Regions from separate parts of the Kitasatospora sp. NPDC034023 genome, predicted to be linked through region 4. Evidence: riboswitches for the same ligand, from Rfam matches in the RefSeq annotation. Region 4 holds a riboswitch; each other region holds the start of a gene.
The links. Region 4 has a riboswitch for cyclic di-AMP ahead of ACZ52R_RS24160 (transglycosylase family protein). Riboswitches for the same ligand answer to the same signal wherever they lie in the genome.

Region 1 (6,992 bases), on a different contig from region 4:
CCGTCGACTGGTACCCGTACCCGTTCCTCGACCCCGCCCTGCACGGTGGCTACCGCCGGGTGGCCGGGGCCTGCTTCCTGACGGCGGTGGCCTTCGTCCTCGTCGGCGCCGCGGTCGCCGCCGTGGGCAACGCGCTCGCCGCGCACCGCGACGCCCGCGACGGCGCGGTCCCGAGGGGCCGTCACGCCCGTGCCGGAACGGGCTGACGAGGGCCGAACACGCTCCCGTGGTGACGGCCGTGGTGACGCTCCGGACCCTCACGGCCGCCGACGCAGCATCGAGGCCTTCCGGCAGCGGGCGAAACGCCGAAGCGGGGCCTGTGCCGTACAGGGGACGGCACAGGCCCCGCCGTTCGGGGCCGCGGGGGCGGGCGGTCACATGTGGGTGCCGCCGTCGATGCGGAGCTCGGTGCCGGTGACGAAGGCGCCGTCGTCGGAGGCGAGCATGGCGATCACGCCGGCCACCGTCTCCGGGCCCGCGAAGCCCTGGCCGAGGGCGGGGGAGAGCTTGGCGAGCAGGCTGAAGTCGGCGTCGGCGGGCAGGCCGGGGTTGTTGGTCATGCCGCTGTCGATGCTGCCCGGGGCGACGCAGACCGCGCGCAGGCCCTGCTTCGAGTACTCCGAGGCGATGGCGTGGGTGAACGACTGGATGCCGCCCTTGGTCGCGGCGTACGCGGCCATGTAGGGGTGGGCGAAGCTCGCGGAGGTGGAGCTGAAGTTGACCACCACGCCCTTGCCGCCGGCGAGCAGTGCGGGGAGCGCCTCGCGGGTCATCAGGAAGGTGCCGGTCAGGTTCACCGCGAGGAGCGTGTTCCAGAACTCCAGGGTGGTCTCGTGGGTGTGCGAGGCACGGAGGATGCCGGCCGCGTTGACCAGGACGTCCAGGCCGCCCAGGTCGGCGATCGCCTCGGCGACGCCCGCGACGACGGCGGCCTCGTCGGAGATGTCCAGGACCCGGATGGTCAGGCGGTCCGCGGTGCCGTCGGCGGTCGCGCGGTCCAGGGTCTTCTTCAGGCCGTCCTCGTTGACGTCGACGGCGACGACCTTGCCGCCCTCGGCGAGGATCCGGTGCACGGTCGCCCGGCCGATGCCCGAGCCGCCGCCGGTGATCAGGACGTTCCGTCCGCTGAAGCGCTCCATGGTGGTACTCCGTTCGTTCGTGGTCTCTCGACCTCAAGAGGCACGGTACGCCCAAGTGGCACGTTGTGCCAATGAGGCTTGATGAGTCATCTCGGCATGACGCGCCAGAATGGCACCCATCCGCGTAGGCTGACCCCGTGACCGGACGCCCGACCCTGAACCAGCGCCGCCGTGACGCCACCCGGCTGGAGATCGCCCGCGCTGCCGCCGCGCTCTTCGCCGAAAAGGGGGCGGAGGCCACCACCGCCGAGGAGATCGCCCTCGCCACAGGCATCTCGCTGCGCACCTTCTACCGGTACTTCTCCGTCAAGGAGGATGCCGTCGCCCCGCTGCTCGCGGCGGGCGGACGGCAGTGGGTCGACCGGTTCGCCGAGAGCTCGGCCGACCTGCCGCTGCGCGAGGCGCTGGAGAGCGCGGCGGTCGCGTCGCTGACGCCGGCCGACGAGGCGGGTGCCGAGATGATGCAGTGGACCCGCAGCCTGCTGCGCGACCCGAGCCTGGAAGGTGCCTGGCAGCGCGTCCACGCCGACTCGGAGGTGCGGCTGCGCGCGGTCCTCGCCGACCGCTGCCCGGAGGGCACCGATCCGCTGGAGATCCGGCTGGCCGCCGCCGCCGCGACAGCGGCGATCCGGGTGGCCCTGGAGCAGTGGGCCTCCTCCGACGCCCCCGCCGTCGGCCCGGGCTCCCCGCGCGACCTGGGCGCCCGCTGCATGCGCGAGCTCACGGCGGGGCTGCGGCTCTGGGAGCGGGTGTCCTGAGCCGGGGGTGCGTCGGGCGTGGGGCGTGGTGGCTGCCGCGCCCGGCGGTTGGCGGGTGACGGCGAGCAGCTGACAGGGTTCAGGGTTCAGATGTCAGATGACAGATTTCGAAATCTGTCATCTGAACTCTGTCGGTTGAAAGCCGTCGGCCGTTCCCCGCGACCTCCCAGCCCGCCATCAGCGTTCTCCCAGCTGGCGCTAGGGTTGATCATTGCGCCCTGGCAGGGGAGCCGGGGTGACCTCCTCGGATGTCCCCAGCGGAGGGGTCCGGAGTTCGAGGCGTGGGAGCAAGTAGGACATGGGTCTGACGAGCCACAAGGTGCTGGCGCTGACCGTATTGATCGCCGTCGTGGTGATGGGGGGCACGGTCTGGCTGTGGCCCAGGATGGCCAGGACGACCTGGCAGGCGGTGCTCGGCCGGATCGGCACGCTGCTCGCCACCCAGTTCGCGGTGCTCGCGGCGCTCGGCCTGGTGGCGAACAACTACTTCGCCTTCTACAGCAGTTGGGACGACCTGCTGGGCACCGGTGACACCGGCCCGGTGGTGATCCACAACAAGGCGGACGCCTCCGGTCGCCTCCTGGTGGAGACGATCGGCCACGCCTCGGTCAAGGGCGGCGGTGCGGTGGGCCGCGAGCCCAGCCAGTCGGGCGAGATCCGCAAGGTCCGGATCGACGGTGCGGTCAGCCGGCTGTCCACCGAGAGCTACGTCTACCTGCCCCCGCAGTACTTCCAGCCGGAGTACGCGCAGAGGAAGTTCCCGGCCGTGATCGTCAGCACCGGGTTCCCAGGAATCGCCGAGAACCTGATCACCCGCTTCAACTACCCGGGCGCGGCGCTCAAGCTGCTGCAGGAGGGCCGGATGCAGCCGACCGTCCTGATCCTGATGCGCCCCTCGCCCGCGCTGCCGCAGGACACCGAGTGCGAGGACATCCCGAACGGCCCGCAGTCCGACACGTACTTCACCAAGGACGTGCCCTCGGCGATCCAGGCCAGCTTCCGGGTCTCGTCCGACCCGCAGGCCTGGGCCTTCATGGGCAACTCGACCGGCGGCTACTGCGCGCTCAAGCTGGCCATGCGCCACCCCGACGTGTTCCCGACCGCCGTCGCGCTCTCGGCCTACTACGACGCCGCCGACGACCCGACCACCGGTGACCTGTTCGGCGGCAGCAAGCAGCGCCGCGACGAGGCCAACCTGATGTGGCGGCTGAAGAACCTGCCGCAGCCCAACGTGTCCGTGCTGCTGGCGGGCACCAAGAAGGGCGACGGCGACTACCGGCGGGAGACCGAGGCCTTCGTCGAGGCGGCGCGGAGCCCGATGAAGGTCTCGTACAGCATGCTCGAGAACGGCGGCCACAACTTCGAGACCTGGAGCGCGCTGCTGCCGTCCTCGCTGGAGTGGCTGTCCCAGCACCTTGCGGTGCCGAACCCGACCGCCTGACGACCGGCCGCTTATCGGCCGGACCCCGGGGCCCAGCCGCGGGTCGGGGGTCCGGCCGTCACAGGTCTCAGGCCACCCGCTCCAGCGAACCGGTGTGCAGCTGGCCGACCCGGCCGCCCTCGCCCTCGAAGGTCCAGAAGGCCCGCACCGTCAGCTTGTTCAGGTCCATCACATGGCTGACGGTGATCCCGCTCTGCTCCGTCCAGCTGACGAAGTAGATCTCCGGTGCGACCTCGGCGACGTGCAGCCGCACGTCCTCCCACTGGCCCGCGGACTCGCCGAGGCCCTCCCAGCGCAGCCGCGTGCCGTCGGCCGAGTAGGTGTTGCGGAAGGCCGCGCCGTTGTCGGCCCGGAAGACGTAGGTGCGGCCGGCGAAGGCGGGCAGGGACGCGATCATGGTGGGGCGGCTCCTCGTTTCGGGCTTTGGTGCTCTTGTGCACTGCGGAAATGTCAGGCCTCCAATTTATCCGACCGGGTGCAGTCGGTCAGATCTTTGCCACGGTACGGATCGCCACCGCGCCGCCCGCCGGGGGGTGCGACCGGCACATGGACACCCGCCGCGCTCCGGTCCTACCGTCCGCCCATAAAACGCACCCCTGCGAGACTCACCCCAGCGAGACGCACCCCCACCACGCCCGTCCACACCACCGGCATCGCGACGGTCGGCGGCACCCGGCTGCTGAGCGGCCTCGACCGCCTGGAGCTGGCCTGGGCGCCGGAGGCCGAGAGCCAGGTCGACGCCTGGCTCGGCTGACCATCCCGCCAGGCCTTCGGCCGAGCACCCGGACGGGCACCCGGCCAGGAACCAGGACGGGCATCCGGCCGGGCCGGGGGATTGATCAACTCGGCCGCCGCACAGCGTTGTTGATCGACACCACTGTGAGCTGCGCGACAACCGGACCGACGGAGTTGTCCGTTCACGCACAGCCTGCCTAGCCTGCAACGGTCGTCCGCCCTCGCGGACCCCGCCGCCGGGACGCCGAGTCCCGTCCACCCGTCGGCGGGTCACCGAGCACCACGCGGACGGGAGCGGGGGAACCAAGGTCGGCGCCCGGCCCGCGCGCTCACGCGTACGGGTCGTGGCTAGGGGTGAAGCCGTTCCACAGGCGGCCGGGCCAACTGCAGCCCGAACCCGACAGCTAACCTCGCAGGCGTCGCAGAGGTCCGCTCATGCCCCAGCCTGCTGTCCGGCGCGCCACGCCGCGCCGCGCCCGCCCCTCCCGCCGCGGCCGCAACGCCGCCTTCGCCGCCACGGGGGCGCTCGCCATCAGCGGCGCCGGCCTGTTCGGACTGCCGTCCGTGAGCAGTGCCCAGGCCGCCACCGCGCCGACCGTCACCCAGGACCGGCTCGCCCCCGCCACCATGGTCGCGGGCAAGGCCGGCACCGCCTCGCTCGGCCTGCACTCCTCGGCCTGCTTCACCGCGAAGACCGTCGGCGTGGGCGTGCGGGACGCGCGCGGCACCAACCTCGACTTCCCCGGCAACGCCTCCAACGTGCAGATCTGCCCGAGCGGCGTGAACTTCACCAGCGGCGCGCGCACCCTGCCCGCCGGGACGTACACCCAGTTCGGCTTCTGGCAGGACCTCGGCGGCGTCTGGCACAACCTGCCCTCGCAGCAGCTGATGGTCTCGGCCACCGCCACCCCGGCCCCGGCCCCGACGGCCACCGCCACCCCGGCGCCGACCTCCACGCCGACCCCGACCTCCACGCCGACCCCGAGCGCCACGGCCAGCCCGACCGCCCCCGCGCCGTCCTCCCCGGTCGTCGGCAAGTCGCTGACCTGGTCGGACGAGTTCAACGGCTCGATCTCCTGGGGCCAGCGCTGGGTCGGCGACAAGAGCACCTCGTACAAGTACGGGAACCACAACCCGGACGACAACAAGCTGGACTGGCTGAACAAGAACAACGTCAGCGTCGCCAACGGGGTCGCCACCTTCACCGCCGCCCCCGGCGGCCCGGCCCTGGAGAACGGCAAGCAGTCCTGGAACACCGGCTTCCTGACCACCGAGGGCTCCAGCGAGGGCTTCCAGGTCAAGACCGGCGACTACGCCGAGACCCGGGTCAAGCTGCCCGCGGGCACCGGCGCCTGGCCGGCCCTGTGGACCTGGAAGAACGGCAACGGGGAGATCGACTCCTTCGAGTACCACCCCGACAACCCGAACCTGCTGGAGCTGACCAACCACGTCAACCCCGGCAACCCGAAGTACTACACCGACGCGAGCGCCATCGCGAAGGACCAGTGGGTGACCATCGGCACCTACTACGGCGCGAACTCGGTGGACTGGTACGTCAACGGCGTCAAGGTCTTCTCGGACGGCAAGGGCGTCGGCGCCAACTGGTCGGCGTACCTGATCCTCAACCTCTCGGTGTGCGCGGGGCAGTACCACCCCGCGCCACAGGGGACCGCTCCGATCACCATGGCCGCCGACTACGTCCGCGTCTACCGCTAACCGGTAGGACGTCTCACCGGTCGCCGCAAGCCGGCAGCCGCTCGCCGGCGCCCGGCGCCCGGTGGGACGACGTGCTCAGGAACCGGCAGCCGTCTCGACCACCGTGATGTCGAACGGCTGCCGGTTGTTGCTCTCGTCCCGGTCGTCCGCGCTGCGCACCGCGACCCAGCCGCCGCTCAGTTTTCCCAGGGGCAGGTCGGGGTCCAGACGGACCGGGACGAGGGCGGTCGCGGTGCGCAGCGGCGGCAGCCCGGGCCCGAAGACGCAGCGCACCCGGTGGCCGTTCTGCAGCACCTCGCAGTTGTCGGGGTAGTAGGGCCCCTCGGGGGTGACGCCCTTCGGCAGGGTGACCACGACCGTGAACGGGGAGGCGGTGGCGTCCGGGCCCCTGTTGGCGACGAAGCCGTGGACGGTCGTGGTGCCGCCGGGCGGCGCCGCCGGGTCCGGGTCGATCCGGACCACCTCCAGGTCGGAGTCGGACGGCGCGGCGACCACGGCGGGCAGGGTGGACACCTCGGGGACGGCGGACGCGGTCGGCGCGCCCGGCGCGACGACCTCCACCGCCGGACGGGGCTCCGGCCGACGCAGCGCCCAGGACGGGCTGGTGGCCGGCACCGCCACCGTGCAGCCCGCCACGACGGCCGCGACCAGCACGGCCCCGCCGTACCTCCTGCCCCTCGTGCTGCCGTGCGATCCCGTGTCACCGCAAGACCCAGTGCTGCCGCGCGATCCCGAGCCACCTCCTACGACGCCCCGTACGTCCTGCTGCTCCATGCCGCTCACCGTGCCCTCGTGCTTCGGCCGCCCGCACCGTCGCGGGCCGCGTCCGCACCAGGGTGGCCGAGCTGTCGCCGCGACCGGGGCGCATCCCGACCCGCCCCGCCGCCGTCCGCTCGAACGGAGGACGTGCGGTGTCGGCCCGGCGGCCCGTGTCGGAAGGGGGGGTGACGAGGCGTCAGGCTGGTGGCCCTCAGGGGGCGAGGACCTGCCCCAGCCGGCCGGCGATCTGGCGCATCACCGGTACCAGCGAGGCGGCCCCGGCCTGCTCCTCCAGGGCCCGGATGCGGGCCTCCGGCCCGGAGACCGAGAGCGCGGTGGGCGTCGGCGCGCCGGGGACGGCGAGCGCGATGCAGCGGACGCCGATCTCCTGCTCCTGGTCGTCGACCACGTAGCCGCGCTCGCGCGCCTCGGCGAGCTGGTGCA
Region 2 (6,992 bases), on a different contig from region 4:
GTCGACGACGTGGCGGGCGACATCGTCGAGAAGCTGATGTACCGGCATCCGCACGTGTTCGGGGATGTCGAGGCCGAGGGCGCCGCCGAGGTGGAGGCGAACTGGGAGCAGCTGAAGGCCGCGGAGAAGGCGGACCGCGAGTCGGTGCTGGACGGTGTGCCGGCCGGGCTGCCCGCGCTGGCGTACGCGGCGAAGCTGGTGTCCCGGGTGCGCCGGGCGGGCGTCCGCACCGTGCCGGACGAGCCGTACGAGCTGCCGGCCGAGCTGACCGCGGAGTCGGCGGGCCGACTGCTGCTCGCGGTGGCGCAGCGGGCGCACGACGCCGGGGTGGACGTGGACGCGGCGCTGCGCTCGGCCGCGCGCGGTTACCGGGACGCGGTACGCGCGGCCGAGGGCCTCAAGCCTGGTGGAGAACCCATCGGAGAACCGGCCGGAGAACCGGGCGGAGAGCCTGGTGGAGAGCCCGACCGGGAGCCGGACGGGGAGTAGGCGCTCAGGCCGCCGTGGCGGTGCTCTCCATCGGGCGCCGCTGCGGCGGGACGAGTTCCCCGATGGCCTCGCCGACGAGGACGACGAGTTCGGCGAGGCGTTCCAGGTCGAGGTGGTCGGGCAGGTCGGCGAGGGAGACGATCCGCTCGCCGTCGGGGCCGGCGACGGCGAAGAGGTCGATCGGTCCGAGGTGCTTCTCCGCGGTGTCGACGAGGGCGGCGACGTCGCTGGGGCGGCGGATGTCGCCGGAGACGCCGACGACGGGGCAGCCCGGCCGGTCGAGTTCGGCGGCGAGGTCCTCGGCGATGCCGACGTGCTGGTCGGCGATCAGCATTCCGGCGGCGCCGGCCGCGGCGAACCGGCGGGCGAGGCCGGCGCCCGACCCGCCGTCGAGTACCGCGATGACGACGACTGACCCGCTGACCCGCATGGTCTGCTCCTCCCTGTGGGCGACACCGCACCGGCGCCCACGCGTACTGCGGAGGATCGTAGGCAGGTCCTGACCCTCCGCAACAGGGATTACCCCTCAGGTGACCAGGCTCACGCCCGGCGTCCGGCCAAGAGCTTTCCAAGAGCTGTCCACGGACCGTCCACGGGTCGTCCACGGAGCGTTGGCGCGCCCGTCGCACGCCGTTGACGCGGGGGTCGCGAGCCGTTGAGGAAGGGGGGCGCGCACCCACCGGATACGGTCGACCCATGCCAGCTCAGCCCGACTCCGCCCGGCCCGCCGCCGCGCCGTCCGACGACCCCGCCCAGCCCGCCGCCGCGCAGCCGGCCGCCGCGCCGTCCGACGATCCCGAGCAGCCCGACGCCGCCGCTCCGCAGCTGTTCACCTGGGAGTTCGCCACCGATCCGTACCCCGCCTACGCCTGGCTGCGCGAGCACGCCCCGGTGCACCGCACCAAGCTGCCGAGCGGTGTCGAGGCCTGGCTGGTGACCAGGTATGCGGACGCCCGGCAGGCGCTCGCGGACAGCCGGCTGTCGAAGAACCCGGCGCACCACAGCGAGCAGGCGCACCGCACCGGCCGGGTGGGCATCCCGGGGGAGCGGCAGGCGGACCTGATGACGCACCTGCTGAACATCGACCCGCCGGACCACACGCGGCTGCGCCGACTGGTGTCGAAGGCGTTCACCCCGCGCCGGGTGGCCGAGTTCGAGCCGCGGGTGCAGCAGCTCACGGACCGGCTGATCGACGGCTTCGCGCAGCGCGGTTCGGCGGACCTCATCCACGAGTTCGCCTTCCCGCTCCCCATCTACGCGATCTGCGACCTGCTGGGCGTGCCGGCCGAGGACCAGGACGACTTCCGCGACTGGGCCGGCATGATGATCCGCCACGGCGGCGGCCAACGCGGCGGCGTGGGGCGAGCGGTGAAGCGGATGCGGGCGTACCTGCTGGAGCTGATCCACCGCAAGCGGGCGGACCTCGGGGACGACCTGATCTCGGGTCTGATCCGGGCGAGCGACCACGGCGAGCACCTGACCGAGAACGAGGCCGCGGCAATGGCCTTCATCCTCCTCTTCGCCGGTTTCGAGACGACCGTGAACCTCATCGGCAACGGGATGTACGCGCTGCTGCGCAATCCGGGGCAGCGCCGGTCGCTGCAGGAGTCGGTGGCGCGCGGGGAGCACGCGCTGCTGGAGACGGGGATCGAGGAACTCCTGCGCTACGACGGGCCGGTGGAGATGGCGACCTGGCGGTTCGCGACGCGGCCGCTGACCATCGGCGGGGTGGACATCCCGGTCGGTGACCCGGTGCTGGTGGTGCTGGCCGCCGCGGACCGCGATCCGGCCCGGTTCGCGGACGAGAACACCCTGGACCTGGCCCGGACTGACAATCCCCACCTGGGGTTCGGGCACGGCATCCACTACTGCATCGGCGCCCCGCTGGCCCGCCTGGAAGGGCGTGCCGCCCTGGCCACACTGCTTTCCCGGCTGCCCGATCTGCGGCTCGCGGAAAGCCCGGAGAATCTGCGCTGGCGCGGCGGTCTGATCATGCGTGGACTGCGGGAACTTCCGGTCGAATTCAGTCCGGAGAGTCGCTCCCCGCATACGCCCCTGCATACGCCTCCGCATACGCCCCCGACACCCCTTATGCGCCCCTGACAAACTGACACAAGATGACGAAACGCCGGGCGACACGCTGACGGAACGTCGCCCGGGGTCTTCCGGTTCAGGTGTGAACGCCCATCAATCCGGACATAGCGGCGCCGTTGGTAGGCGATCGGGCACGCGCCGTAATTTCTGTGTGATATCGGTGATATGAGCTTGTGATTGGTCTGAGGATCTGTCTACTCTCCCTGGAGTTCGCAGCTGCGGACCTCGTGCGCGGAACGCCGAATCCTGCCCGCCGCGTCACGGGAAACCGACCAGAACCCTGGGCAGGGGCGGGGGAACCAGGTTTGTTGCCGTTTCCCACGGCTTGGGGTGAAGCCGCCTGAGCGGAATCGTTTCCGCGTACAGCGGCCGGGCCACCTCCCGGTCCGAACCCGACAGCTCACCTCGCAGGCGTGCGGAGAGGGACCTCTTCATGCTGTTCGTTGGAACCGGTCGTCACCGCCGTCGTACCCAGACCGAGAAGGCCATCGCCGTCGCCGGTGTGGCCGGCGTCGGACTCGCGATGCCGCTCCTCACCGCCACCGGCGCCTCCGCCGCACCGGCCTCCGCCTGGGACTCCGTCGCCCAGTGCGAGAGCGGCGGCAACTGGAGCATCAACACCGGCAACGGCTTCTACGGCGGCCTGCAGTTCACCTCCGGCACCTGGAAGGCGTACGGCGGCACCGCGTACGCGCCGCAGGCCAACCAGGCCAGCCGGGCGCAGCAGATCTCGGTCGCCGAGAAGGTGCTCGCCTCGCAGGGCCCGGGCGCCTGGCCGGTCTGCTCGAAGAAGGCGGGCCTGAGCAAGGGCGGTGCCCCGGCCGCGGTCGACACCTCCTCGGACGCCAAGCCGCAGTCCGCCCCCGCGCAGCAGGCCCAGAAGCCCGCCGCCAAGCCGGCTCAGAACCCGGCCGCCCAGAAGCCCGCCGCGCAGAAGCCTGCCCAGAAGCCGGTGCAGCAGGCCGCCCCGCAGCAGCAGGCGCAGCCGCAGGCCCACGGCCTCTCCGGCCAGGGCGGTTGGGACGCGGACGCGAAGGTGTACTGGTACCAGAACAACGGCGCCTGGTACTGGACCAGCCACCAGAGCGTCTACCAGCAGTACGCGGGCCACGCCGCCGCGCAGCAGTACGCGGGCCACGCCGCCGCGCAGCAGTACGCCCCGCAGGCCGCGCAGCAGCAGTACGCGCCGCAGGCCGCTCCGGCGTCCGGCCACGACTACACCGTCCGCGACGGTGACACCCTGTCGACCATCGCCGCCGCGCAGGGCGTGTCCGGCGGCTGGCACGCGCTGTACGAGCAGAACCACGGGACCGTCGGCGGCGACCCGAACCTGATCCTGCCCGGCCAGGTGCTGCACCTCGGCTGAGCCGACGCGTGAAGGCCGACGCGCGAAGGGGGTTGGGCCCGCCGGCCCCCTTCGTCCGCATTCGCCCGCTTCAGTGGGACAAGCTGGGACAAGCAGGTGAACTACTGGTGGGTAGCGGGGCCACACGCTGAGACGAGACCGAGGCGGACGTGGCCCCGGGAGCCTGGGCGGCTAGGCTCTGGTCCGTAACGACTCCGCAATCGTCCTGCTGACAGCACCACCGTCAGCCGGACCTGCTTCCGCAAGGAGATGCCTCGTGCCGTCCATCGATGTCGTCGTAGCCCGTGAGATCCTCGACTCGCGCGGCAACCCCACGGTCGAGGTCGAGGTCGGCCTCGACGACGGCAGCACGGGTCGTGCCGCTGTCCCGTCGGGTGCCTCCACCGGCGCCTTCGAGGCGCTGGAGCTGCGCGACGGTGACAAGAACCGCTACTTCGGCAAGGGCGTGGAGAAGGCCGTCCTGGCCGTCATCGAGCAGATCGGCCCGGAGCTGGTCGGCTACGACGCCACCGAGCAGCGCCTGATCGACCAGGCCATGCTGGACCTGGACGCCACCCCGGACAAGTCCTCGCTCGGCGCCAACGCCATCCTGGGCGTCTCGCTGGCCGTCGCCCACGCCGCCTCCGAGGCCAGCGACCTGCCGCTGTTCCGCTACCTGGGCGGCCCGAACGCGCACGTCCTGCCGGTCCCGATGATGAACATCCTCAACGGCGGCTCGCACGCGGACTCCAACGTCGACATCCAGGAGTTCATGATCGCTCCGATCGGCGCGGAGTCCTTCTCCGAGGCCGTCCGCTGGGGCGTCGAGGTCTACCACACCCTCAAGGGCGTGCTGAAGGAGCGTGGCCTGTCCACCGGCCTCGGCGACGAGGGCGGCTTCGCGCCGAACCTGGACAGCAACCGCGAGGCCCTGGACCTGATCACCGAGGCCATCCAGAAGGCCGGCTACGTGCCCGGCCGTGACGTCGCGCTGGCCCTGGACGTCGCCGCCTCCGAGTTCTACGAGGACGGCGCCTACCAGTTCGAGGGCAAGGCGCTCACCTCCACCGAGCTCATCGAGTACTACGCCGACCTGGTCGCGTCGTACCCGCTGGTCTCCATCGAGGACCCGCTGGACGAGTCGGACTGGGACGGCTGGAAGGCCATGACCGTCAAGCTGGGCGACAAGGTCCAGCTGGTCGGCGACGACCTGTTCGTCACCAACCCGGCCCGCCTGGCCAGGGGCATCGAGACCGGCACCGCCAACGCGCTGCTGGTGAAGGTGAACCAGATCGGCTCGCTGACCGAGACCCTGGACGCCGTCGAGCTGGCCCAGCGCAACGGCTACCGCTGCATGATGTCGCACCGCTCCGGCGAGACCGAGGACGTCACCATCGCCGACCTGGCCGTCGCCACCAACTGCGGTCAGATCAAGACCGGTGCCCCGGCCCGCTCCGAGCGCGTCGCCAAGTACAACCAGCTGCTGCGCATCGAGGAGATCCTCGACGACGCCGCCGAGTACGCCGGCCGCGGCGCCTTCCCGCGCTTCCGCTCCGCGGAGTAACAAACACAGTCGCTCCGCGGAGTGACGAGCGCAGTCGCTCCGCACACCAGTGAGCACGAGGGCTGCTGAGCGCCAGCCTGACCGGTGCCCCGCCTTTCACCCCGTAGGGTGGACGGCGGGGCACCGTCGCGACCAGGAGGGGATACGGGAGATGGCAGGCTGGAGGATCCCGGGCTTGGCGGCCCGGCCTCGGTTCACGAGCCGGGCGACCGTCCTCGTCCTGGTGCTCTGCTCGCTGGTGGCGATCCTCGCCTACCCGACGCGGCAGTTCATCTCCCAGCGCGCCGAGATCTCCGCCCAGCGGGCGAAGGCCGACCACGCGCGCCAGCAGGTCGAGCAGCTGCGCCGGGACAAGGCCCGCTGGCAGGACCCGGAGTTCGTCAAGGCGCAGGCGCGCGCCCGGCTGCACTACGCGGTGCCGGGGGAGACCCCGTACATCGCGGTGGACCCGGCGGGCCAGGCCTCGGCCAAGCCCTCCTCGTCCGCCGCCGGCGCCCCCGCCACCGGTGTGGCGGCCGGTCAGGCGATGGCCGCCAAGCCCTGGTACACCAGCATCTGGGACTCGGTCGACGCCGCCGACGCCGCCGCACCCGCCCCCGCCACCCCCCTTCCGCTCCCACCGTCCTCCGTTGGAGACACCTCCCCCCATGACCACTGAGAACCACCCCACCGTCTCCGACGCCGACGTCGCGGCCATCGCCGCCCAGCTCGGCCGGGTGCCGCGCGGCCTGCGCGGCGTGGCGCACCGCTGCCCCTGCGGCAACCCGGACGTCGTGGAGACGGCCCCCCGCCTGCCGGACGGCACGCCGTTCCCGACGCTGTACTACCTGACCTGCCCCAAGGCCGCCTCGCTGATCGGCACCCTGGAGGCGGACGGCGTGATGAAGGACCAGAGCGCCCGGCTCGCCGAGGACCCGGAGCTGGCCGCCGCCTACCAGAAGGCGCACGAGGACTACATCGCCCGGCGGGACGCGATCGAGGTGCTGGAGGGCTTCCCGAGCGCCGGCGGCATGCCGGACCGGGTGAAGTGCCTGCACGTGCTGGTCGGCCACTCGCTGGCGGCCGGCGAGGGCGTCAACCCGCTCGGCGACGAGGCGATCGGCATGCTGGAGGACTGGTGGGCCAAGGGCCCGTGCGTCTCCCCGGCCGAGGTCCAGGCCGCCGGTGAGCGGGTCGCCCGCAACCGCGCCAAGGAGCAGGACCACGAGGCCGTGATCGCCGCCAAGCAGCAGAAGACCGCCGAGCGCGCCGCCAAGAAGCGTGCCGCGGATGACGTCGCGCCGGACGCCGAGGGGCAGCAGGAGTCGCAGTGACCATGACCCGCGTGGCCGCGATCGACTGCGGCACCAACTCGATCCGGCTGCTGGTCGCCGACCTGGACCCGGAGACCGGTGAGATCACCGACCTCGACCGCCGGATGATGGTCAACCGGCTGGGCCAGGGCGTGGACCAGACGGGCCGGTTGCACCCGGACGCGCTGGCCCGCACCTTCGCGGCCTG
Region 3 (6,992 bases), on a different contig from region 4:
GCGCGGGCGGCGGAGGGCTCGCTGAACAGCGGGGCGGAGCGGGCCGGCGAACGCTGCATCACGGCCTCGGACAGGTCCGCCAGCCGGGTGAGCTCGGTGCGCCGCGGGCCCCCGTACACGGTGTGCGAGACGGGCAGCAGCCGGCCCTCGTCCACCAGGTCGAGGACGATGCCGGCGGCGCCGAGGGCCGGCCGGGCGATGTCGGTGACCGCCGCGGTGACGTCCCGGACGGTCACCGCCCGCGACAGCGCCCGGGTGAGCGCCAGCAGCAGCGCCGTCCGGGCGGTGGCGGGCGAGCTCCCCTCGTCGGTCGGCGGCCGCTCCCGGTGACCGACGTCCGCGAGCAGCCCGGCGATCCGCACCGGCCGCCCGTGCACGTCCAGCATCACCTCGCCGGACTCCTCCACCCGCGCCACCTTGCCGCCCTGGCGCTGCACCCGGTAGCCGATCCGGTAGTGCCCGCCGGCGGCCAGCGCCTCGGCCAGCGCGGCCTGCACGTCCGGCAGGTCCTCGGGGTGGACCAGGCGGTCCAGCTCGGGGGCGGCGCCGTCCGGGGAGACCGGCCGCCCGGCCACCCGGAACGCCGCGGCGTCCCAGTAGCTCTCCCCGGTGACCAGATCGCGCTCGAACGCGCCGTGCCCGGCGGCCCGGACGGCGAGCGACAACAGCGGATGGGCCGGCCCGGCGGGGCGGCCGTCCGCCCCCTCCGGCACCGGGCCGTCGGATAACCGGACGCCCTGCGGTGAGCGGGCGCCGAGCGGCCAACGGGCGCCCTGCGGGAGCCGGGCGTCCGCGGCGTGGTCGAGCAGGTGGTCGATCCGGTGCGCGCAGGCCTCCGCGATCGTCTCCAGGACGTCCAGGTCACGGCGCGGGACGGTGCCCCGGTGGGCCAGCGCGAGCGCCAGGACACCGACCGGCCGCTCGTCCACCACCATCGGCAGGGTGATCACGGTGACCATCCCGGTGCCCATGCCGGCGTTCCGGTTCGGGTAGTCGATGCCGGTGTGCTCCGGGCTGAGCAGGTAGGGGCGGCGCAGCCGCAGGGCCATCGCCGCGGGTAGCTCACCGGCCGGATCGACCACGCCGTAGCGCTCGTGCGCCCGCTCCGGCAGCCCGTGCGAGACGGTCAGCCGGAGCATCCCGGCGGCATCCAGCAGGTAGAGCGCGGAACCCTCGCCGGTGATCCAACTCGGGCCCTCGGCCAGGACGGTGCCGAGCAGTTCGGCGGCGCTGGTGCAGCCGAGCAGCAGGCGCACACAGCGCATCGCACTGCGCGTGGTCGAACCGCTGAGCGGGGTCCGGCGCTGGTCGGGAGTCCGGCTGTCGTCCTCGGAGGGGGGCACTGATTCTTAATACCCCATTTCCCCGGACGGTGGAGGGTGACCGAGCCGCCGCACCGGCCCCCGCCCACCACGGCCTGCGCACCTGGTCGGGCCGCTACGCCGGCCAGGTGCGCAGGCCGGTGGTGAGGGCGGTGATGAGGCGGTCCTGGGTGGTGGTGAGGTCCTCGGCGAGTTGGAAGGCGCCGGCGGTGGTGAGGGAGGCGAAGCCGTGGGCGAGGGAGCGGACGGTGCGGGCGGCGTGGATCGCCTCGGAGCCGTCGAGGCCGTACTCCCGCAGGACGGCGATGATCACGCCGACGAGCCGGGCGGCCGCCCGGGCCAGGTCGTCGTCGGGCTGCGGGGCCTGGGGGAGGGCGTTGTAGCGGTGGGGGCGTTCGGTGGCGTACGCGTGGTAGGCGCGCAGGACGGTGGCGACGGCGTCGTCCCCGCTGCGGCCGACGGCGGCGTCCGCGAGGCGGTCGGCCAACTCCTCGGTGACCCGGACGGCGATCAGCTGCCGCAGTTCGGCGAGGCCGCCGCTGACGTGCTTGTACAGCGAGGGGGTGGCGACCCCGGCCCGGGCGGCGACGGCGGCCAGGGTGAGGGCGTCGGCGCCCTGTTCGTCGATGAGGGCGAGGGCGTGGTCGACGACCTGGTCGGGGGTCAGTCCTACGCGGGGCATGGTTTCGGCTTCTCCGTACGGAAGTCGGGCGACGGGTCGGGCCGGACGGCCGCTCGGTCGGGCGGCCGGGCCGGCGGTCAGGCGAGTTCGGCGAGGAAGGGCAGCAGGGCGTCCGTGGTGGCCTGCGGGTTGTCGGCCATCGGATAGTGCCCGGACCCCTCGATCATCGCCTTCCGCGCGCCCAGTGCCGCGACCTGCCGGTCGGCGACGAGTTCCGGCTTCGGGAAGTCGGGGTCCTTGCTGCCCATGACCACCAGCGCCGGGCACCGCACGGCGGCCGTCCAGCCGGCCGGCGACGAGTCCCCGGTGACGTATCCGCGGGTGGCGGTCTTGCGGCCCGGGGTGCGCAGGGCGGCGACCAGTCCGTCCACGTAGCCGTCGAAGTCGGCGGGCTTGGCGCCGGGGAAGGCCATCCGGCGCAGGTAGAAGCCCCAGAAGGCGGGCCAGTGGACGAGGGCCGCGCTCATCAGGCGGAGGGCGCCGCGCATCAGGGCGCCGGGCTGCGGGTTCTCGACGAAGGCGTCGATCAGGACGATCCCGGCGATCCGCTCCGGGGCGTCCCCGGCGGCCTTGACGACCGTCGCGCCGGTGTAGGAGTTCCCGGCGAGGACGGCGCGTTCGATGCCGAGGTGGTCGAGCAGGGCGAGGACGTCGCCGGCGATGGCGGCGGGGCCGTAGTCGTCCCAGGCGATGGAGGATTCGCCGAAGCCGCGCAGGTCCATGGTGACGACGCGGTGGCCGGCGGCGACGAGCAGCGGGCGCAGGTGCCGGTACGCGGCCCGGCTGTCGAGCATTCCGGGGAGCAGGACGACGGGGGTGCCGTCGCCCTGTCGGGTGTCGTCGAAGGCGATCCGCCCGCCGGGGACGGTCAGGTACTGGGTGTCCGGGCTGATGGGGGCGTTCATGGTGGGCCTCCTCGGTCCTTCGCTGCGACATCGGCGCTGCTGCCGATAGCCATAAAGCTAAGGCTAATAGCCTTAGCCGTCAAGCCCTCGGCCGAAGAGAGTCTCGAAGGAACTGTCGAAGAGGGCGTCGACGGGAGAGGGGAAGGCTGGCTCGCCTCAGATCCCCTCGGGCTTGAACGGGTCGTGCTCGCTGAGCAGCTTCTCCAGTCGGGCCTGGTCGACCCGGCTGACGATCTCGTTCGACTCGTGCCGGTCCCGGATCACCTTCGCCAGGGTGAAGGAGGAGGTGACCGTGTAGAGGAGGCCGATCCCGAGGAATGCCCGAGTCCACCCGCCGACCGGCAGGTAGGCGATCCCGACGGCGAGGGCGGTGCCCGACAGGGCGAAGGAGAGGATGGCCTGGATGTAGTACGCGGCCGTCGTGCGGTTCTGCATCGGTGCGCTCATGGCGCCAGGATGCGGCCGCCCGGCCGGGCCGCACATGAGTAGGAGTACTCAGATGGGGTGCTCGCATGAGGGGTCGTTCGTTGACGTCCGATCACTCGCTCCACTGCCGTCCCGGACGGATGGCTTGGAATCAGAGCGTCCTAGGATTAACGTTTGATAACGCAGCGCGGTCGTCAACGCCGTTCCCAGACGGCACCGTGCGCCGTCGCCTAATCCCGCCGACCGGCCTCCGGGCAGGTCAGGGAGCCGGGGAACCATGTTCCTTGGGGTGAATCGGCGGGGCCCCGGCCCGGCCGTAGGAGACCTTCCTGCTCCGAACCCGTCAGCTAACCCGGTAGGCGCGAAGGAAGGAAAGGAGCGCGCCTCCGTGGCGTCGACGCACACCCCGGCACACCCGGCCGGCCCCGCAGCCGGTACCCAGCTCCTCGACCACCCCGGCGTGGACGGGCCCGAGGCCCTCGGCCCGGAGGCCGAGGCCAACCGGCACCGGATGCCGCGTCAGACCCGCGGCGCCTCCCCGCTGCTCGGCGTCACCGCCGTCGCCGCCACCCTCGGTGCCACCGGCTTCGCCTCGGCCACCCCGGCCGTCGCGCCCGCCATCGAGGCCCCCGACGAGACCCCGGTCGCGCTCGCCGCCGACCCCGGCCTCGCGCTCGCCGCCCGCATCCAGCAGCAGGCCGACAGCCAGCGCACCGCCGCCGAGGAGGGTGCCCGCGTGCAGGCCGCGCAGGAGGCCGAGGCCAAGGCCGCCGCCAAGGAGGCGGAGGCCAAGGCCGCCGCGACGGAGGCGGAGGCCAAGCGCGCCGCCGCCCTCACCCTCCCGGTGAAGGACTACCGGCTCTCCGCCCACTACGGCCAGAGCGCCCGCTACTGGGCCAACCTGCACACCGGCCTGGACTTCGCCGCCGACACCGGCACCCCGGTGTACGCGCTCGGCCAGGGCACCATCACCTCGGCCGGCTGGTCCGGCTCGTACGGCTACCGGATCGTCGAGACCCTGCCCGACGGCACCGAGATCTGGTACTGCCACCTCTCCTCGATCATCAAGGGCTCCGGCGGCGTCGCCTCCGGCCAGCAGATCGGCAAGGTCGGCGCGACCGGCAACGTCACCGGCCCGCACCTGCACCTGGAGGTGCGCCCCGGCGGCGGCGCCCCGGTCGACCCGGAGCCCTGGCTCCAGCAGCACGGCCTCAACCCGTAACGGACACCCGAAAGCCCCCGGTCGCACGCTCGGTTCGAGCGGCCGGGGGCTTTTCGCGGCGTCTCACTCCTCCGCGGGCAACTGCGCCACGTACGCGTCGATCTCCTCCTGGCCGGGCTCCGGCGCCAGCTCGGGGAACTCCGCCACCAGCAGCCGCGGCAGCCCCGGCACCGTCCACTCCCCGAACAGGTCGAGCGCCGCGTCGACCGCCGCCTCCTCGAACTGCCCGAAGTCACCGGCCAGCTCGTCCGGCATCGGCCGCCCGAGCGCGGTCAGCTCGGCCAGGTTGCGGTAGCTGCGCCGCATCAGGCCCTGCTCCAGCAGCCGCCGCGCGCCGTCCGTGGCCATGCCGACCGACAGCACCCGGCCCGGTCCCCAGCCCCGCTCGTCCGGCTCGTCCAGCCAGCCGGCCGGCACCAGCGACTCGTACGCGGCCAGCCGCTCCTCCTCCGGGAGCTCGCCGAAGCCGGTCAGCCAGTCCCGCACCGCCGCCTCGTCCGCGACGTCCACCCCGTACGCGTGCAGCAGCAGCGCGTACAGCCGGGGCCAGGTCACCAGGTCGGCGCGGCGCAGCAGCCCGGCCGCGACCTCGCCCTGCCACTCGGCCTCCGCGTGCAGCCGCTCCTGGCGCTTGGCGTTGAGCCGCCGGACCGCCCGCTGGTGGTCGATCAGCAACCGGACCGCGTCGCCGTACGCGAGCGGGTCCTCCTCGGGGGTGGGTTGGACGTACAGGTGGAGCCGCTCGTACAGCAGGTGCTCCACCGCGTCGGAGGTCAGTTCGGGCCAGCCGTCGTGCATCCTGCCCTCGCCCAGCTCCAGCAGCGCCAGCACCGCGCGCAGCGGCGCCTCGGCCACCGGCGTGCGGCCCTGCTCGGCCGCCCAGGCGAGCAGGTCGGCGGCCCTGGTGCGCGGGGCGAGTCGCAGGTCTTCGTCGTTCATAGTCCGAACGGTAGCCTCCGGGGGCCGGTAGGGTCGGCCGCCATGGTCCCCGTACGACTCACCGGCCCCCGGCTGGCCATCCGCGAGTACCACCACACCGACGGCGACGTGGACGCGCTGCACGCCCTGTTCGGCGACCCGGAGGTCACCCGCCACCTGCCGTTCGAGCCGTACGACCGCGAGACCTGCGCCGACCAGATCGAGCTCTACCTGGAGGAGGCGATGGCCGACGAGCGGGACACCTACCGGCTCGCCGTCACCAGGCTCGCCGACGCCGAGGACCCGCAGGACGCGACCCCGATCGGACACGCCGCACTCACCCTCGGGAAGCACCGCGCCGCCGACCTAGGCTGCGTCCTCGGCCGCGATTTCCGGGGCCGAGGCCACGCGGGCGAGATCACCGGCCTGCTCTGCGACTTCGCCTTCCACACCCTGGACCTGCACCGGCTGACGGCCTCGGCCGACGTGGGCAACACGGCCTCCGCCAAGGTGCTCACCCGACTCGGGTTCCGGCTGGAGGGGCGGGCCCGGCACGACCGGCTCGAGAACGGCGTCCGCTCCGACTCGCACCTCTTCGCGCTGCTCGTCGACGAGTGGCCGGGCCCGACCGGCTGAACCCCCACGGCGCACCCGTGTGGCCAGGGAGACCGGCGGGCCGGCGGACCGGGGGCCGGGGGCCGGGGGCCGGGGGGTTAACCCCACCCCCGATCCGCCAGGCCTCCGGATGCCGCCGCGACCTGCGGTTCGGCCAGACTGGACGACGTCAGCGAGCACGAACGACCGTCAGTACGAGGGGCCGGGGGCCGGAACATGAGCAGCAGCCGAAGCACACGGGACCACGAGTGGGACGTCCTGGACGGTCACGGCGACGACCCGCGCCCCGCCCGGGCCCACCGGACCGGACAGCCGCCCGCCTTCTGGACGGCGCCGTTCTCCGCGCACTACTACCGCGAGGTCGGCTACGTGCTCAGCGGCCTGCCGGTGGCGATCGCCGGCTTCGCCGTCGCGATCACCCTGTTCTGCCTCGGCCTCGGCACCTTCGTCACCGCCCTCGGCCTGCCCGTGCTGGCCGGCCTGACCATCGCCGCCCGGGGCTTCGGCCGACTGGAGCGGGCCCGGGCGCGGGGCATGCTGGCCCTGGACGTTCCCGGCCCGAAGCCGGTGCGCCCGGTCCGCCCGGGCAACTGGGGCGCGATCACCGCGCGGCTGGCGGACGGGGCGGGCTGGAAGGCCGCGCTGTACCAGGTGGTGATGTTCCCCTGGGCGATCTTCAGCTTCACCATGACCCTGGTGTTCCTGCTGCTCGGCTGGGCGATGGCGCTCTACCCGGCCTACCACTGGGTCTTCCCGACCTACACCGGCTGGCGCGGGTACCAGCTGTTCGACTACACCGACGGCCACCACGTCCGGCACGTCTACTACGTCGAGGGGATGTGGCAGATCGCCGGGTTCTCGCTGGTCGGGGTGGTGCTGGTCTTCCTCACCGCGCAGCTCGT
Region 4 (6,992 bases):
CGGCGCCTTCGTCCAGGACCCGGAGCAGCAGCAACTCGGCGCCATCCTGCAGGGACTGCTGCGCGACTGGGGCGCGCCGGACCCGGTCGCCGAGCACGCGGTGCTGCGCAGCGCGCTGATGGGCGGCTGCATCGGGGTGCTGCTGCCGGGCGCCGAGATCCCGCTGGCCCCGATCCGGGCCGACCTCTTCCGCCGCTACGGCCTGGCCTGGCGCCTCGGCTGCCCACCCCAGGCCGACCCGCCGCAGACCGACTCACCGCAGACCGACCGACCGAAGACCGACTCACCGCAGACCGATCCGCCGGAACACGAAAGGCCGCCGGCCCGCGGTTGACGGCGGGTGGGCGGCCTACCGGTCGCGACCCGCTGCCGAGGGGATCCGCGAAGAAAGGTCCTCACGGATCCCGGACGGCAGCGGGTCAGCGCTCCTTCAGGATCGAGGCGAGCAGGTCTATGGTGCGCTCCGGCGTGAGGCTGTCCACGCAGAGCCGCTCCATGACCTGGATGTACGCGTCGACGTCGTCCCGCTTGTCCAGGTACAGCGCGCTGGTGAGCTGCTCCAGGTAGACCACGTCCGCGAGGTCCTGCTCCGGGAAGCGCAGGATCGTGAACGCCCCGGACTCGCCCGCGTGCGCGCCAAAACGGAACGGCATGACCTGGATCACCACGTTGGTCTGCTCGGCGACGTCGATCAGGTACTGCACCTGACCGCGCATCACCTTCGGCCCGCCGACCGGCCGGCGCAGCGCGGCCTCGTCGATGACTGCCCACAGGCGCGGGCTGGCGCCCTCCGCCAGCAGCTTCTGGCGGCGCAGGCGGAGGCTGACCCGCCGTTCGACCTCCTCCTCGCTGATGACCGGCCGACTCTGGCCGAAAACCGCCCGTGCGTACTCCTCGGACTGCAGCAGCCCGGGGATGAACTGCACCTCGTAGGTGCGGATCAGCTGGGCGGCCTCCTCCAGTCCGACGTAGGTCTGGAACCAGCCCGGCAGCACGTCGTTGAAGCTGTGCCACCAGCCGGACTTGTTGGCCTCGCGGACCAGGCCGAGCAGGGCTTCCCGCTCCATGCCGTCGTCGACGCCGTACAGGCTGAGCAGGTCGGCGACGTCGCGCTCCTTGAAGCTGACGCGACCGAGTTCCATGCGGCTGATCTTGGACTCGGAGGCTCGGATCGCGTAGCCCGCGTCTTCGCGGGTGATGCCGCGCGCCTCACGCAGGCGACGCAGCTGCGAGCCGAGGAGGATCCGGCGGACCATCGAGCCGCCGCCCGGCTGAACTGTGGTCATGCGGTCGAAACCTCCACCTAGGGCAAACAGCGCACAGTCTGCCATCAGTTGAGCGCTCACGGTGCCGATACTGACGGATGTTCCTATCAGTTCTGCACTCCGCACACCAGGATGCACGTGCATCCGGCGCTTGCATATGCCAATAGTGCGACTGCACGTGAATCGACTCTTGCATCTGCAGTGAGCGCACACCACCATGGTGCACGTGCACCTGCACATCCCTGGCAATCCCGCGGGCTCCGCGTCGACCCCACGCGCGACTCCGTGCACCGGTCCGACGGCGTCCCCCCGCGCCATCGGGCGGCCGAGTGCGCGCGCGTCTGGTCGAGGGGGCGGCCGAGCGGCCGAGCGAGTCGGAGGTGACCGGCATGACCCCGGCGGGTCCAGCCGTGTCCGCCCCCTTATGGGAGGAGCTCTTCATGAGCACCGGTACGGCTTTGGCGGTTGACCCCCATGTGGTCACCTGTACGCTCGCTCCTCGCTTCGAAGCCGTCAGAACCGCGCGCGACTTCGCCCGGACCACGCTCCGGCGCTGGAGCCTGCCGGAGCTGTTCGACGACGTCGCGCTGGTGGCCTCGGAACTCGTGACGAACGCGCTCCGGCATGCGATCGGCGCACGGCCCGACCCTGCGGGCGGCGCCCAGGGCGAGTACGACTTTCCCACACGGGCGACCCCGGACGGGCGGCTGCCGATCCGAATAAGCCTGGTGCACCGCGCACCCCAGGTGGTCTGCGCGGTGAGCGACCCGAGTAGCATCGGCCCGGTGGCCAGGGAAGCGGACTTCGTCGCCGAATCCGGCCGCGGGCTGCACCTGGTGGAGTCCTTCAGCCGCTCCTGGGGCTGGCACCCGCTGGGCAGCGGCAAGGTGGTCTGGGCCATGTTCGAGGCGGAGCCGGCGGGCGGCACGCTCGACGGACACCCGGAGATCGGCGGACACCCGGAGATCGGCGGGCACGCGGAGATCGGTGCACGCTCGGCGCTCGACGCGCTCGGCGGACCGGTCGACGTCGGTGGACGGCACCGGCGCTCGGCCTAGCGCCGAGCGGCGCGTGGCCGGTCGAACAGCGGGCCGAGGGCCCGCTCCCATGCCAGCTCGGACGTCGGGCAGGGCGTCGGGTACGGCAGCCGGCCGAGTGGCCGGTCGAGGGAAGCCCCGGGAGGACCACGCCCCGGGCCCTTCCGCCAGGCCCCGTCGGCGGTTCGCCCCGGCCGGTGGCCGGGAAGGCAACAGCGGAGAAGACGGCAGGAAAGTCAAAGGCCGTCGTGGTGTCGGCACCCACGACGGCCCCCCGATGGTGAAGCACGGCAGCCGGTCAGACCGCCAGGTGGTCGAACTCCCCGTCCTTGGCCCCCAACAGCAGGGCGGCGATCTCGGCCCGGGTGTAGATGAGCGCCGGACCGTCCGGGAAGCGCGAGTTGCGCATCGCCACATCACCGCCCGGCAGGGCCGCGAACTCGACGCAGTTGCCCTGGGAGTTGCTGTGCCGGCTCTTCTGCCAGACCACCCCCGTGAGATCGGCCGCGGCCATCCCGTTGTGGGTGTCGTACGAGCCGTGCGTGTCCTGCGAGTCGTGCGAGTCGTGCATAGAAATCTCCCGAAGAGCTCCGGAGTTGTCGTCCAGCGCGGCGCCCCCGGCACCGCCGAACGAACGGACCGGCCCCGTACCGGCCCGGCACAACGCCTCACTTGACGCGATGATAGCTGCAGTGCACGTGCATCAGCACGGGACGTTGCAGGTGCACGAGGCCTTTTACCCGCGGCCCCGAACTCTTCACGGGGTCTCCCCTGACGGTACGTAAACGGACATAGTCGACTGAATCACCGGAGCCGCGATAACCCGCCGTGAGCGGCTCCCCGCTGAATGTTGATCTTCGAATGCCGGGAGTCGCGCCACCGTGACCCTCCGTCAGACGACCTCCGGACTGTGAGACATCTCACGCACCACAGTCGCAACGCCGCACCACGTGGGGCACGTCAAAGCAATGGCCCGTGCTCGCACGGGGGTTGGGTGAGGAATGTCCGGATTGTGGGCAAACCACCCGTACCGGCACGGCGGCCACACCGGGTCCGCACCGCGACCGCGCCAAACCCGTACGGCAGCCGACTGCAGGCCGGACGGGCCGATGTCCTACGATCTCCGGCATGAGCACCGCAGCCATTCCGGGCGCGCCACTGCCCGTCCGCACTCCAGGCTCCCGTGCGCGGGGGCGCCACCGTCGTCCCGAGCGCCCCGCGATCCCGGCCAACGCGCCGGCCCTGGTGCTCGCCGTGCCCGCGACCGCCGGGCCCGAGTCCCGCTCGGTCGTCGAGGAGCTGCTCTCCATCGTCCGCAGCGAGCAGAACGGCGTCCAGGCCGCGGTCGGCTACCTCCCCGGCGACTACGCCGAGGGCGCCGGCGGCGAGGACCGCACCGTCGCCGAGCTCCTGGCCATGGCCGCCGAGGCCGGGCTGCCGACGCCCGTCCTGGTGCCGCTGGTGCCCGGTCCGCACGGTTTCCTGGCCGAACTCCACGCGCTCGCCGCCGAGTACGGCGCGCCGGTCACCGACGCGCTGGGCCCGCACCCGCTGCTCGCCGAGGCCGTGCACGTGCGACTCTCCGAGGCGGGGCTGGCCCGCGCCGACCGGGCCCGGCTGTTCGCCATCGCGACCGCCGCGGACGGCGTGGTCCTGACCACCGTCGGCGGCGAGGACGCCGCCGCCGCAGCCGGCATCACCGGCGTACTGCTGGCCGCCCGACTGGCCGTCCCGGTCGTCGCCGCCGCGCTCGACGTGCCCGGCTCGGTGGCCGCGGCCGTCAACCACCTCAAGGAGTCCGGCTCGCAGCGCCCGGCGCTGGCCCCGCTGGTGATCGGGCCGGAGGCCGACTCCGAGCTGCTCGCCACGGCCGCCGAGGAGACCGGCTGCCCGTCGGCGGCGCCGCTGGGCGCGTACCCGACCGTCGGCCAGCTGATCGCCTCCACCTACCTGGCCGCGCTGCCCACGCCGTCCCCGGAGGAGCTGGCGCAGGCCGAGGCGGAGGCGGCGGCCGCCGCCGAGGCCGAGGGGGTCGTGGAGGGCGCCCGGCGCGCTCACGCGGCCGCCGAGGCGCCTGCCGGACAGTAAGGACACCACGCGCCGGTCGGCGCGCACACAGGGCCCGGAACGGCTTGCGTTCCGGGCCCTTCGCTTTGCCTCTCTCGTTGCCCCTCCTGTTGCCTCTCCTGCTGCCCCTCCTGCTGCTTTCCTGTGCCGTACGGGAGTTACAGGAGTTAAGCGAGCAATGAAGGGAATGTCCGTTCTGGCGCCATTTGCAAGGAAATGGTGAGCGCACTCTCCGGCGCTCGAATCGCGGCCACCCCCCTGGCTCGGACGGCGCGCCGCTTCGCGCTTCAACACACCGTCACGTCACTCCTGAGGCGAAGACAGTTGTGGGCATCCGCAACAGCATTGCCGAAAAACGATCATTTACGATCATGATTACCTGACATTTTGGCAGTTCCCACTAAACCGTGATGCGCGTCACAGCTATTTGCAGTTTGAACTTAAGTCTGCTTAACGTGCTCCCCGTTCGTGGCCACACGGACCCAGTTCATCCGCAACGCCGAGTCCTGCCGTCGGATGTCCTGGAAGCGCGAAAACGCACCACGGCAGGAGCGGGGGACCCACAGGTAAGTCGCCCCGGACCGTTCCCCGGAACGTCCAGGGCTAGGGGTGAAGCCGCGCTCACGCGCGGCCGGGCAACTCCAGCCCGAATCCGACAGCTCACCTCGCAGGCGTGGGAGAGGACCGCGTCTTCATGCTGCCCACCAACGGCACCCGTCTGTCCAGCCGCACCCGCCGCGTGATCGCCGCCATCGGCGTCGCGGGCGTCGGCCTCACCGTCCCGTGCCTCGTCTCCGGCACCGCCTCCGCGGCCTCCGTCGCCACCTGGGACAAGGTCGCCCAGTGCGAGAGCACCGGCAACTGGAGCATCAACACCGGCAACGGCTTCTACGGCGGCCTCCAGTTCACCCAGAGCACCTGGTCCGCCTTCGGCGGCACCGCCTACGCCGCGCGCGCCGACCTGGCCACCAAGGACCAGCAGATCGCCGTCGCCGAGAAGGTCCTCGCCTCGCAGGGCCCCGGCGCCTGGCCGGTGTGCTCGGTCCAGGCCGGCCTCACCAAGGGTGGCGCCCCGGCGTCCGTCGACACCTCGACCGCCGCCAAGCCCGCCGCGCCCGCCGCCCCGGTCGCCAAGCCCGCCGCCAAGCCGGCGCAGACCCAGGCCCCGGCCGCCAAGCCGGCCGCGCCCGCCCAGGACGCTGCCCAGGCCGCCACCGACTCCGCCACCGGCAACTGGACGCAGAAGCACCAGCAGCAGGCCCAGAGCGGCGACTACACCGTGGTCGAGGGCGACTGGCTGTCCTCGATCGCCGACAAGCACAACGTCCAGGGCGGCTGGCAGCGGCTGTACGACCTCAACCGCAGCACCCTGACCGACGGTCCGAACACCATCTACCCGGGCCAGCACCTGTCCTTCGGCGACGGCGGCCAGGCCCAGCAGTCGGCCTCCACCGACCAGTCCGCCTCCTCGGACAAGTCCGGCTCGGACTTCACCTGGTTCAACCGCTCGCAGAAGTCCGGTCAGTCCGCGAACGGCGGTGCCGTGAACGCCAAGCCGGCGGCCCAGACCCAGACCCCGGCCGCCCAGCCGGCCGCCCAGGCGCAGACCCAGGCCCCGGCCCAGGCCGCCACCGGCAGCATGGCCGCCGCGGTCGCCTTCGCCGAGTCCAAGGTCGGCCAGGCCTACGTCTACGGCGGCACCGGCAACGGCGGCTGGGACTGCTCCGGCCTGACCCAGGCCGCGCTGCGCGCCGCGGGCATCTCCGTCCCGCGCGTCGCCGCCGACCAGGCCGCCGCCAGCACCCACGTCTCGCTGGACAGCCTGCAGCCGGGCGACCTGCTGTTCTGGTCCAACAACGGCCAGGACTCGGGCGTCTACCACGTCGCGATCTACGTCGGCGGCGGCAAGTACGTCGAGGCCGCCAACCCGAGCTCGGGCGTGCGCGAGCAGACCGTCGCCAACTGGGCCCCGGACTTCGCCGGCCGGGTCTGAGCACGGCGAACGGCTGACAGCCGACGGATTTCGACTGACGGACAACAGATAACAGATAACAGATTTCAACATCTGTCAGCTGTCAGTCGTCCTCCGAACGCTGACCACCCGCCACCCCCGGGGAGAGTCTGGTCGCTCCTCCCCGGGGGTTCCGGCGTATCCCCGTGGTGAAACCCCGCCCCAACGGGCAAGCTGCTGCTCCGCACCCGAGGAGGAGTCACATGGCCCAGGTCACCGTCACCATCGACGCGAACCTCGCGATCGACGCGATGATGCTCTCCGGTACCACGAACCCGCAGGACGCCGTCGAACTGGTCCTGCGCGACTACCTGGCCCGCGGCCGCCGCACCGAGACCCGTACCGGCGACGCGGCCGACGGCCGACGCCTCACCGCCGACCGTCCCACCGCCCAGGAGGGCTGACCCGGCGCACGCCGAAGGGCCCCGGAGAGCAACTGCCCTCCGGGGCCCTTCCCTTGCCCCTACGGCCGACGCTCAGCGCGCGCAGGCCCCGGTGGACCCGCGCATCACCAGCTCCGGCTGGAACATGAACTCGCCGCGCTGGGCCGCGTTTCCGCTGACCTCCTCCAGCAGCGCGTCCACCGCCGCCGTGGCCATCGCCTCGACCGGC

Region 1: another riboswitch for cyclic di-AMP. It lies ahead of ACZ52R_RS17030 (glycoside hydrolase family 16 protein); the one in region 4 lies ahead of ACZ52R_RS24160 (transglycosylase family protein).
Region 2: another riboswitch for cyclic di-AMP. It lies ahead of ACZ52R_RS07715 (LysM peptidoglycan-binding domain-containing protein); the one in region 4 lies ahead of ACZ52R_RS24160 (transglycosylase family protein).
Region 3: another riboswitch for cyclic di-AMP. It lies ahead of ACZ52R_RS20350 (M23 family metallopeptidase); the one in region 4 lies ahead of ACZ52R_RS24160 (transglycosylase family protein).

What each region holds. Positions count from the first base shown of each region.
Region 1 covers NZ_JBVIRY010000011.1:44,998-51,989, forward strand. The annotation lists gene ACZ52R_RS17005 (Pr6Pr family membrane protein) at 1-206, shown strand, start outside; gene ACZ52R_RS17010 (SDR family NAD(P)-dependent oxidoreductase) at 375-1,139, opposite strand; gene ACZ52R_RS17015 (TetR family transcriptional regulator) at 1,277-1,897, shown strand; gene ACZ52R_RS17020 (alpha/beta hydrolase) at 2,196-3,338, shown strand; gene ACZ52R_RS17025 (phenolic acid decarboxylase) at 3,406-3,735, opposite strand; cyclic di-AMP (ydaO/yuaA leader) riboswitch at 4,342-4,507, shown strand; gene ACZ52R_RS17030 (glycoside hydrolase family 16 protein) at 4,509-5,789, shown strand; gene ACZ52R_RS17035 (hypothetical protein) at 5,865-6,443, opposite strand; gene ACZ52R_RS17040 (IclR family transcriptional regulator) at 6,760-6,992, opposite strand, start outside.
Region 2 covers NZ_JBVIRY010000004.1:131,574-138,565, reverse strand. The annotation lists gene ACZ52R_RS07730 (nucleoside triphosphate pyrophosphohydrolase) at 1-489, shown strand, start outside; gene ACZ52R_RS07725 (SDR family NAD(P)-dependent oxidoreductase) at 494-919, opposite strand; gene ACZ52R_RS07720 (cytochrome P450 family protein) at 1,186-2,592, shown strand; cyclic di-AMP (ydaO/yuaA leader) riboswitch at 2,844-3,011, shown strand; gene ACZ52R_RS07715 (LysM peptidoglycan-binding domain-containing protein) at 3,017-3,949, shown strand; gene eno (phosphopyruvate hydratase) at 4,206-5,492, shown strand; gene ACZ52R_RS07705 (FtsB family cell division protein) at 5,668-6,150, shown strand; partial or broken gene ACZ52R_RS07700 (DUF501 domain-containing protein) at 6,122-6,655, shown strand; gene ACZ52R_RS07695 (Ppx/GppA phosphatase family protein) at 6,808-6,992, shown strand, end outside.
Region 3 covers NZ_JBVIRY010000014.1:165,975-172,966, forward strand. The annotation lists gene ACZ52R_RS20330 (SpoIIE family protein phosphatase) at 1-1,343, opposite strand, end outside; gene ACZ52R_RS20335 (TetR/AcrR family transcriptional regulator) at 1,438-2,004, opposite strand; gene ACZ52R_RS20340 (alpha/beta fold hydrolase) at 2,082-2,909, opposite strand; gene ACZ52R_RS20345 (YiaA/YiaB family inner membrane protein) at 3,066-3,356, opposite strand; cyclic di-AMP (ydaO/yuaA leader) riboswitch at 3,553-3,711, shown strand; gene ACZ52R_RS20350 (M23 family metallopeptidase) at 3,724-4,557, shown strand; gene ACZ52R_RS20355 (hypothetical protein) at 4,621-5,496, opposite strand; gene ACZ52R_RS20360 (GNAT family N-acetyltransferase) at 5,539-6,111, shown strand; gene ACZ52R_RS20365 (sensor domain-containing protein) at 6,307-6,992, shown strand, end outside.
Region 4 covers NZ_JBVIRY010000018.1:157,484-164,475, reverse strand. The annotation lists gene ACZ52R_RS24185 (TetR/AcrR family transcriptional regulator) at 1-334, shown strand, start outside; gene ACZ52R_RS24180 (helix-turn-helix domain-containing protein) at 420-1,286, opposite strand; partial or broken gene ACZ52R_RS24175 (ATP-binding protein) at 1,706-2,176, shown strand; gene ACZ52R_RS24170 (DUF397 domain-containing protein) at 2,601-2,873, opposite strand; gene ACZ52R_RS24165 (sirohydrochlorin chelatase family protein) at 3,431-4,390, shown strand; cyclic di-AMP (ydaO/yuaA leader) riboswitch at 4,888-5,056, shown strand; gene ACZ52R_RS24160 (transglycosylase family protein) at 5,064-6,362, shown strand; gene ACZ52R_RS24155 (hypothetical protein) at 6,584-6,784, shown strand; gene ACZ52R_RS24150 (LacI family DNA-binding transcriptional regulator) at 6,857-6,992, opposite strand, start outside.